Regions from separate parts of the Sphingomonas sp. Leaf25 genome, predicted to be linked through region 2. Evidence: riboswitches for the same ligand, from Rfam matches in the RefSeq annotation. Region 2 holds a riboswitch; the other holds the start of a gene.
The links. Region 2 has a riboswitch for cobalamin ahead of ASE78_RS11695 (acyl-CoA thioesterase). Riboswitches for the same ligand answer to the same signal wherever they lie in the genome.
Positions count from the first base shown of each region.

Region 1: it holds a riboswitch for cobalamin, as region 2 does, so the genes downstream of both, ASE78_RS02090 (TonB-dependent receptor plug domain-containing protein) here and ASE78_RS11695 (acyl-CoA thioesterase) in region 2, are expected to answer to the same signal.

Region 1 covers NZ_LMKU01000003.1:110,939-115,355, forward strand. Annotated here, with positions in the region: gene ASE78_RS02075 (sugar kinase) at 1-271, opposite strand, end outside; gene kduD (2-dehydro-3-deoxy-D-gluconate 5-dehydrogenase KduD) at 268-1,023, opposite strand; gene kduI (5-dehydro-4-deoxy-D-glucuronate isomerase) at 1,037-1,876, opposite strand; cobalamin riboswitch at 2,232-2,454, shown strand; gene ASE78_RS02090 (TonB-dependent receptor plug domain-containing protein) at 2,643-4,417, shown strand, end outside.
Region 2 covers NZ_LMKU01000029.1:3,558-7,974, reverse strand. Annotated here, with positions in the region: gene ASE78_RS11700 (amidase) at 1-1,311, shown strand, start outside; cobalamin riboswitch at 1,341-1,547, shown strand; gene ASE78_RS11695 (acyl-CoA thioesterase) at 1,653-2,438, shown strand; gene ASE78_RS11690 (acyltransferase family protein) at 2,537-3,682, shown strand; gene ASE78_RS11685 (TetR/AcrR family transcriptional regulator) at 3,660-4,265, opposite strand.

The sequences.
Region 1 (4,417 bases), on a different contig from region 2:
CGCTCAGGAAATACAGGCCCATGCGCCCGTCGCGGGTCAGCACCCGCGAACAATCGACCCCCTGCGCGCGCATCGCCGATACGGCGCCACGTCCGAGCGGGCTGTCGGGGACTGCGCTGGCGCACGCGGTAGCATGGCCGAGATTGGCCAGACCGACCGCGACATTCGCCTCCGCCCCGCCGACGTTCACGTCGAAGCGGCCGCTCTGCATCAGCAGTTCACGGCCCGGCGCGGTCAGCCGCAGCAACAGTTCCCCGAAACACAGGATCATCGCGCGAGCCACCCCCCATCGACCGCCAGAACATGGCCGTTTACATAGTCGGAGGCAGCCGAGGCAAGGAATACCGCCGCCCCGCCCAGATCGCCGGCATCGCCCCAGCGCGCCGCCGGGATGCGTTCGAGGATCTGGCGATTGCGCGTCTCATCCGCTTGCAATGCGGCGGTATTGTTGGTGGCGATATAGCCCGGCGCAATCGCGTTCACGTTGACGCCCTTGGCCGCCCATTCGTTCGCCAGCAGCTTGGTGAGACCACCGATGCCCGATTTGGACGCGGTATAGCTCGGCACGCGCACCCCGCCCTGGAAGGTCAGCATCGACGCGATGTTGATGACCTTGCCGCGCCCCTGCGCCACCATGTGCCGGCCGGCGGCTTGGCTGAGGAAAAACACCGATTTGAGGTTGGTGTCGATGACCGCGTCCCAGTCCTCTTCGGTGAAGTCGAGGCTGTCGTTGCGGCGGATGATGCCGGCATTGTTCACGAGGATGTCCAGCCCGCCGAGCGTGTCGATCGTCTGCTCGACAACGCCCGCTACGGGCGCGATAGTCGACAGGTCGGCGGAGACGATTTCCGCCTTGCGCCCGAGCGCGCGCGCCTTGTCCGCCGTATCGGTCGCGGGCGTGCGACCGATCAGCGCGACATCGGCCCCGGCGGCGGCGAGCGCCAGCGCGATCGCCTGACCGATGCCGGTGTTGGCTCCGGTGATCGCCGCGACGCGGCCGGTGAGGTCGAAGGGATTTGCCATCGCCACCAATTCCTTACGCCAGTTGGCAGATGTCGAGGACCTTCATGTCGGTATAGTCCTGGTTCTCGCCGGCCATCGCCCAGATGAAGGCATAGGCGCGGGTGCCCGACCCCATGTGGACCGACCATGGCGGCGAGATCACGGCTTCCTCGTTGCCCATGACGATGTGGCGCATCGCCTCACCCTCGCCCATGTAGTGGAACACCTTGTCATTCTCGGTCGGCAGTTCGAAGTAGAAATAGATTTCGCTGCGGCGCTCGTGGATGTGCGGGGGCATGGTGTTCCACACGCTGCCGGGCTTGAGCACGGTCAGGCCCATGACGAGCTGCGCCGAATCACACACGCCGGGGATGACGAGCTGGAAGATCGTCCGCTCGTTCGATTCCTCCAGGCTGCCGCGCTCCAGCGCATTGGCATCGGCGATGCCGAGCTTGCGGGTGGTGAAGCCTTTGTGCGCCGGGCACGATGCGATGTAAAAGCGCGCGCCCTGCCCGCCGAATTCGACGTCGGTCGCACCCATGGTGACGTAGACGCAGTCCTTGTTGCCGAGCGTGAAGCTTTCGCCGTCGACGGTCAGCGTGCCCTCGGCATCGCCGACGTTGACCACCGCCATCTCGCGGCGTTCGAGGAACGGATGCCCCTCCGCCGACTTCGGTTCGGTCTGGGTCGGGAGCTTGACCGGAGCATCGCCCACCGCGACGCCGCCGATCACGAAGCGGTCGGCGTGGGTGTAATTGAGGACGCATTCGCCCTCGCGGAACAGGCCTTCGATCAGATAGCGGTCGCGCAATTCCTCGTTCGAGACGCATTCCATCATGTCGGGATGGGTGGCGTAATAGGTGCGGTCGAACATGGCTCTCTCCTGACGTGGGAAACCGGTATCAATCGGGGTGTTCCCCGCTGCCGGCGCTGTGCGTTGAACTCGATAAACCCTGTCCTAATGCCGCCTGCCGCCCGCGTCGACCGGTTTTTGCGGAGCGTCCGGCCGTCGTCCGGGAGATCGTTGGAAATCCGCGATTTGTGGCATTTCACGGCATAAATTCCGACGGATGAACTCGGCTTCCACAATGCGAACATAAAATCGAAAAACTGGTGAAATGCGCGTGTTCAACTTCACGATTATGACACCGGTTTCCCAAGCCGCCCCCGGCCGGTCGCTTGCCATGGCCGGGTCGGCCGCGTAGAGGCCGCGCCGGTTCCGGCAAAATCCGGGGCCGATGCACGCCGGTGTTCCTTCGGGAACTTAAAACGGGAATGCGGTGCGGGGACCTGTCCCCAAGACCGCGGCTGTCCCTGCAACTGTGAGCGGTGAGCGCGACTGCACGTTGGTCCCCGAACAGGGATCGACAGCCACTGGGGTTTCCCGGGAAGGCGTCAGACCCGCGCGACGACCCGCGAGCCAGGAGACCTGCCGGCGCGTGGTCGCTTCTGCCTGTGGTCCAGTGGAGGCCGGGGCCGGTTCTCCGTGTGGAGCGACGAACCCAAGCGCGGCGGGGGCCGCACCGGGGTTGGTCGTGGGTCCGCGCGCCAGGGGGGTGCCGTCGGCCGCGCCGCCCATGGCCGCATCCGCTGCGGTCCGCCCCGCCGTGTCGCTCCTGCGCATCCCCGGGGAAGACCAGATGTTGAAGACCACGCTGACCCTTGCCGCGCTGCTCGCCAGCGCATCCGCCTTTGCCCAGGCGCTGCCCGGCGATACGGCCGCCGACGAGGCCGACCCGATCATCGTCACCGGCACCCGCGCATTGGACGGCACGCCCGCCGACCTGCTGGGGTCGAGCTACACACTGCTGGGCGCAGAGGATCTGGAGAACCGCCAGACGCGCGTCGTCAGCGACATATTGCGCGACGTGCCGGGCGTCGCGGTCAGCCGCTCGGGCGGTGTCGGCGGCTTTACCCAGGTCCGGCTGCGCGGGACCGAGGCGAACCATACGCTGGTCCTGATCGACGGGATCGAGGCGTCCGACCCGTTCCTTGGCGAGTTCGATTTCTCGACGCTGATCGCCGATGACGTCGCGCGGATCGAAGTGCTGCGCGGCCAGCAATCGGCGACCTATGGGTCGGATGCGATCGGCGGCGTGATCCATTACATCACCGCGAACGGTGCCGACGCGCCGGGCGTGCGCGGGCGGATCGAGGGCGGGTCGTTCGGAACGGTCAGCGGCGCGGCACGCATCGGCGGCGTGGCGAGCGGACTCGACTATGTGCTGTCGGGTGCGTTCCTCGACACCGACGGCACGCCAGCGGCAAGGCGGGGCATCGGCGACCGCGACCTGAGCGCCGGCAACCGCCAGCTTTCGGGCAAGCTCGCCTACACCCTCGCGCCCAACCTGCGCCTGTTCGCGACCGGCCGGTACGCGCGGCTGGAGGCCGATACCAACCCGCAGGATTTCGACTTCACCTCGCCCACCTATGGCTTCGTGGTCGATGGCGGCGATACCACGACGTCGCGCAGCTTCCTGGGGCTGGCGCGCGCCGAACTCGACCTGATGGACGGGGCGTGGACGCAGGCGGCGACGGTGCAGTTGAACGATACCCATCGCAACAGCCGCACCGACGGTGACCTGACCTCCGACAATCGCGGCGAGCGGTTCAAGGCGGCGTATGATTCGACGTATCGGCTGGTCGCGGGCAGCCTGACCCATGGCTTCACGCTGGCCGCCGATTTCGAGCGCGAGCGGTTCCGGTCGGTCGCGGTGTTCGCCCCCTCGCCCGCCAACCTCGGTCGCAGCACCGACAACACCGGCATCGTCGGCGAATATGATCTGCGCGTCGGCAACAAGGCGGGCTTCGGCGCGTCGATCCGCCGCGACCTGAACAACCGGTTCGAGGATGCGACGACGTGGCGGGTGCGTGGCAGCTATGCGCTGTCGCCGCTGGTCCGCGTCCGCGCCGCCGCTGGATCGGGCATCAAGAACCCGACCAACTACGAACTGTTCGGCTTCGATCCGCGCAGCTTCATCGGCAATCCGAACCTGAAGCCCGAAAAGTCCGAAGGGATCGAGGGCGGCGTCGACCTGACCCCCGCCGCCGGCGTGCGCCTCGGCGCGACGCTGTTCCGCTCGGTGCTGCGCGACGAGATCTATTCGACCTTTTCGCCAAGCTTCGTCGTGTCGCCTGCCAACCGGACGACGCGCTCGCGCCAGCGGGGCGTCGAGCTGTTCGCGCATGCGCCGCTGGGCTACGGCTTCGTCGCCGACCTCGCCTATACCTATCTCGACGCGATCGAAGCGGGGCGCGAGGAAGTGCGCCGGCCGCCGCATATCGGATCGGCGAACCTGCGCTGGGCAGCGGCGGGCGATGCGTTCGGCGCGACGCTGACCGCGCGCTATAACGGCAAGAGCTTCGATTCGAACTTCACCAACCTGCCGCTGGGGCCGCGCGTGCGACTGGACGA
Region 2 (4,417 bases):
GCCGGGCAGGTCCGTGGACCGCTCCACGGTATACCGGTGCTCATCAAGGACAATATCGAGACGCGCGAGAATGCGACGACGGCCGGCAGCCTCGCGCTCGCCGACAATCGCACCGGGCGCGATGCGCCGGTCGTCGCGCGGCTGCGCGCGGCGGGCGCGGTGATCCTCGGCAAGACCAACCTGTCGGAATGGGCCAACATCCGCTCGAACGCCTCGATGAGCGGGTGGAGCGCGGTCGGCGGTCTTGTGCGCAATCCCTATGCGCTCGATCGGACGTCGTGCGGGTCGTCGTCGGGCACCGGCGCGGCGATCGCCGCCAGTTTCGCGGCGATCGGGGTGGGCACCGAAACCGACGGGTCGGTCGTCTGTCCCTCGGCGATGAACGGGCTGGTCGGGCTGAAACCGACGATCGGCCTCGTCAGCCGGACGCATGTCGTGCCGATCAGCCATAGCCAGGATACGCCAGGGCCGATGGGACGCAGCGTGCGCGACGTGGCGCTGCTGATGACCGCGATGGCTGGCAGCGACCCCGCCGACCCGGCGACGCAGAGTGCCGACACCCGGCGGCGCGACTATGCCGCCGGCCTGTCGGCGGGCGCGCTGCGCGGCATGCGGATCGCGGTGTTGCGCCCGGCGATGCCCAAGGCGCTGGCCGACGCCTATGACCGTGCGCTCGGTTGCCTGCGCGGCGCGGGCGCGGTGCTGGTGGAGGCGACGCTGCCCGACCTGCCGGGACTGGGCGAGCAGGAGCTGACGGTGCTCAAGGCCGAGTTGAAGGCCGACCTCGACGCCTATCTGGCGACGACCCCGGCGAGTGTGCGGACCCGGACGCTGGCCGACGTGATCGCCTTCAACGAACGCGAAGCGCCACGCGAGCATCGCTATTTCGGGCAGGAGCTGTTCGTCGCGGCGCAGGCGATGCCGGGGCTGGACGATCCCGCCTATCGCAAAGCGCGCAGCGATGGGCAGGCGCGGGCGGCGGGCGCGATCGACGGCGTGCTGACGGCGGCGAGCGCGCAGGCGATCGTGTCGCCGACCTATGGGCTGCCATGGCTGTCGGACCCGGTGAACGGCGACCAGTTCTCCGGCCCGTCGGCCAGCCAGTTGCCGGCGATGTCGGGCTATCCGCATCTGACGGTGCCGATGGGGCTGGCGCTTGGCCTGCCGGTCGGGCTGTCGTTCATCGGAACGGCGAACAGCGATGCGCTGCTGATCGGCGCGGGCTATGCCTATGAACAGGCCGCCGCCGCGCGGGTCGCGCCGACCTATGCCGAGCATGTGCCCGACAATCCGGGGACGGCGCGCGACTGATCGCGGTTGACGCGGGGGACGCACCGGCCGAAGGGCAGGGGGTTCGAGGTTCTTCGGCCGGCGTCGCCGGGCGGAGCTAAGACGGGAAGCCGGTGCGATGCCGGCGCTGCCCCCGCAACTGTAAGCGGCGAGTGGACGACCCCCTGCGTGTCACTGGTGCCTCGCGTGCTGGGAAGGCCGGGTCGCTCCGCACCGACCCGCGAGCCAGGAGACCTGCCTTGGGCGCCATACCACTCACCGGCGGGGTGCCCGGTCGGGTCGCGTCATCGCCCGCCGTCGGTGTGTCCGGCGGTATCGCATCGCGTCCGGTCCGCGTCTCCGCTCCAGTATCGAGAACGCCCGTGACCGACACCCCATCCTTCGACCTGCAACCGCCGGCCAGCCCCGTCCGGCTGGTCGACATCGTCTTTCCCGGCGATACCAACCATCACGGCACGCTGTTCGGCGGGGTGGCGCTGGCGCATATGGATAAGGTCGCGTTCCTCGCCGCCTCGCGCCATGGCCGCGCGTCGTTCGTCACCGCATCGTCGCAGAAGATCGATTTCGCGCAGCCCGCCCGCCACGGCGACATCGTGGAAGTGACCGGGCGGGTCGTGCGGGTCGGCACCAGTTCGCTCGACGTCGAGGTCGAGCTGGTCGCCGAGGCGCCGGTGTCGGGTGAGCGGCGGCTGTGTACGCGCGGGCGCTTCACGCTGGTCGCGGTGAAGGGTGGCGGGGTTCGCCTGCCGTTGCCGCCGGTGCCGGCGTATGACGAGGAACCGGCCGACGTGCTGCGCATGGTCGACATCGTATTCCCCACGCAGACCAGCCATTACGGCACGCTGTATGGCGGCGATGCGCTGAAAATGATGGGCAAGGCGGCGTTCATTGCCTCGACCCGCCATGCGCGCGGGGTGATGGTGATGGCGGCATCGGACCGGATCGATTTCACCTCGCCGATCCGCGAGGGCGAAATGGTCGAGCTGAGCGCGCAGGTGCGGATGGCGGGGCGCAGTTCAGTACGGATCGGCGTCGACCTCGCCGCCGAGGACCTGCTGACCGGGGCAAGGCGGCACGCCGCCACCGCACTGTTCACGATGGTCAGCGTCGACGGGGATGGCCGGGCGACGCCGTTTCCGGGGCGTTGACGGGCCGGGCGGCAACTATCCTTGTCCGCGATCGCCGCCTATGGATGGCGGCGAAGCGCGCCGGGGGCGGGATCGCTTGGGGCTCGGGGGATTCGACCGTGACATTGCCTGTTGCCGGCCGGCTGCATCATTTCGATACGCTGCGCGCGCTCATCATGAGCATCGGCGTTCCGCTCCACGCGGGACTGGTCGCGCCCTGCGCGCCGGCGCGGATCGTCGCCATCCTGTCGGGCGCGTTCCGCATGAGCTTGTTCGTGTTCATCGCCGGCTTCTTCATGGCGTTGCTGCTGGGCAAGCGGCCGACCGGGGTGGTGCTGCGCGAGCGGGCGATCCGCTTCGGCGTACCCGCCGTCATGATCCTCCTGACGGTGAGCTGGATCGAACGCTATTATTTCATCAACCTGTTCGGGGCGCCGCGCACGCTGTCAGACATCGTGTTCGCAGCCCCGGCATGGAACACCGCCGGCTTCGACTGGGGACCGGTTCCTCCGTTCGTGGCGTGGCACAGCCATTTGTGGTTCCTGATCGTCGTGCTGTTCTACTGCCTGACCTCGGCGGCGTTCCTGCGGCTGGCCGACAGCGCGGTGATGCGAAACCTGATCGCCCGCGCCTTCCCCGATCCCGAAGGCTGGCGCGCGAACCTGATCCTTTCGGGCGTCATGACGCTGCTGTTCGTGGCGGGCAGGATCGCCCATCTGCTGCTTACCGAGCCGGTGCTGACCGGCGGACCGTTCAACTTCATCGTGCAGGAAACATGGGTGTTCAGCGGCTGGTTCCTGCTCGGCATACTCGCCTGCCGGAAACCGGCGATCTACCGGACAATGCACAGCTTCCACCCGATTCCCGCCACGCTCGCGGTGCTGCTGCTCGCGCTGGCGGTGTATCTGGACCAGACCATCCGCTTGCGCTTCGGCGTCGTGGGCGGTGAAAGCGTAGAATTTCTGGTGAAGGGCTTTGCCGGGTTCCAGATCTGCACCGCGCTGCTGTGGGCGTTCGCGCGCTGGGGCAACCGCCCGTCGAGGACGATCGGCTTCCTGTCGGATGCGTCCTACACCGTCTATCTCTTCCACGTCGCGGTCATTGCGGCACTGGGGTTTTATATCGCCAGACTGCCTGTCGCCAACGTGGCGAAGTGGCTGGCGGTGATCGTCATCGCCTATGCGACGTGCCTCTTGCTCCACTGGGCGGTCATCGGCCGTTCGCGATTGCTGGGTTTCCTGTTCAACGGGAAGGCGATGGCCTGAACGCCGCCAGCGTTTCGCGCACGCGCGCCAGCGCGGCGGCTTCGGGTGCGGCCTCGCCCATCAATTCCCATGCGCCGCTGATCGCGAAGGCACAGTGGCCGTGAACGGTGGCGATCAGCGAGCGGGCAAGGGCTGCCACCGTATCGTCGATCGGCCGGCCGAGTGCTCCGGCGACCTCCTGCACGACGATCTTGGTGAGCAGGCCGCGCCCGGTCTCATCCGCTTCGGTCAGGTTCATGTCGGGCGGCAGGCGGTGGTCGTAGATCGCCGTCCACAAATGGGTGTGGTCGCGCGCGAAGCCGAAATAGCCGTCGACCAGCGCCGCGATCCGGTCGCCATCGCCAGCCGCCAGCCGTTCCTCCAGATACGCCGCCCACAGCCCGAAGCTGCGGGTATTGATCGCCGCGATCAGCCGGTCGGCGGTGCCGTGGACATTGTGGATCGTGCCGATCGAATAGCCGATCCGCCGCGCCACCTCGCGTGCCGAAAAGCCGCTCAACCCCACTTCGGCGACAAGGCCAGCCCCGGCGTCGAGGATCAGGGTTTCGAGTTCGCTGCGGCTATGATCGGATCGGCGGCCCATGTCCCCTCCCTAAAACTAAAATTGAGCGCCGTCCAATTATTATATTGAGCGATGCTCATTTATCATTATGATCGCGACTCGTAATCGGGTCGGCCCGGCCGGTCCCGTTAAGCTTTTGCCGCTATCGCTCACGTTCGAGGGAGCTTTCGATC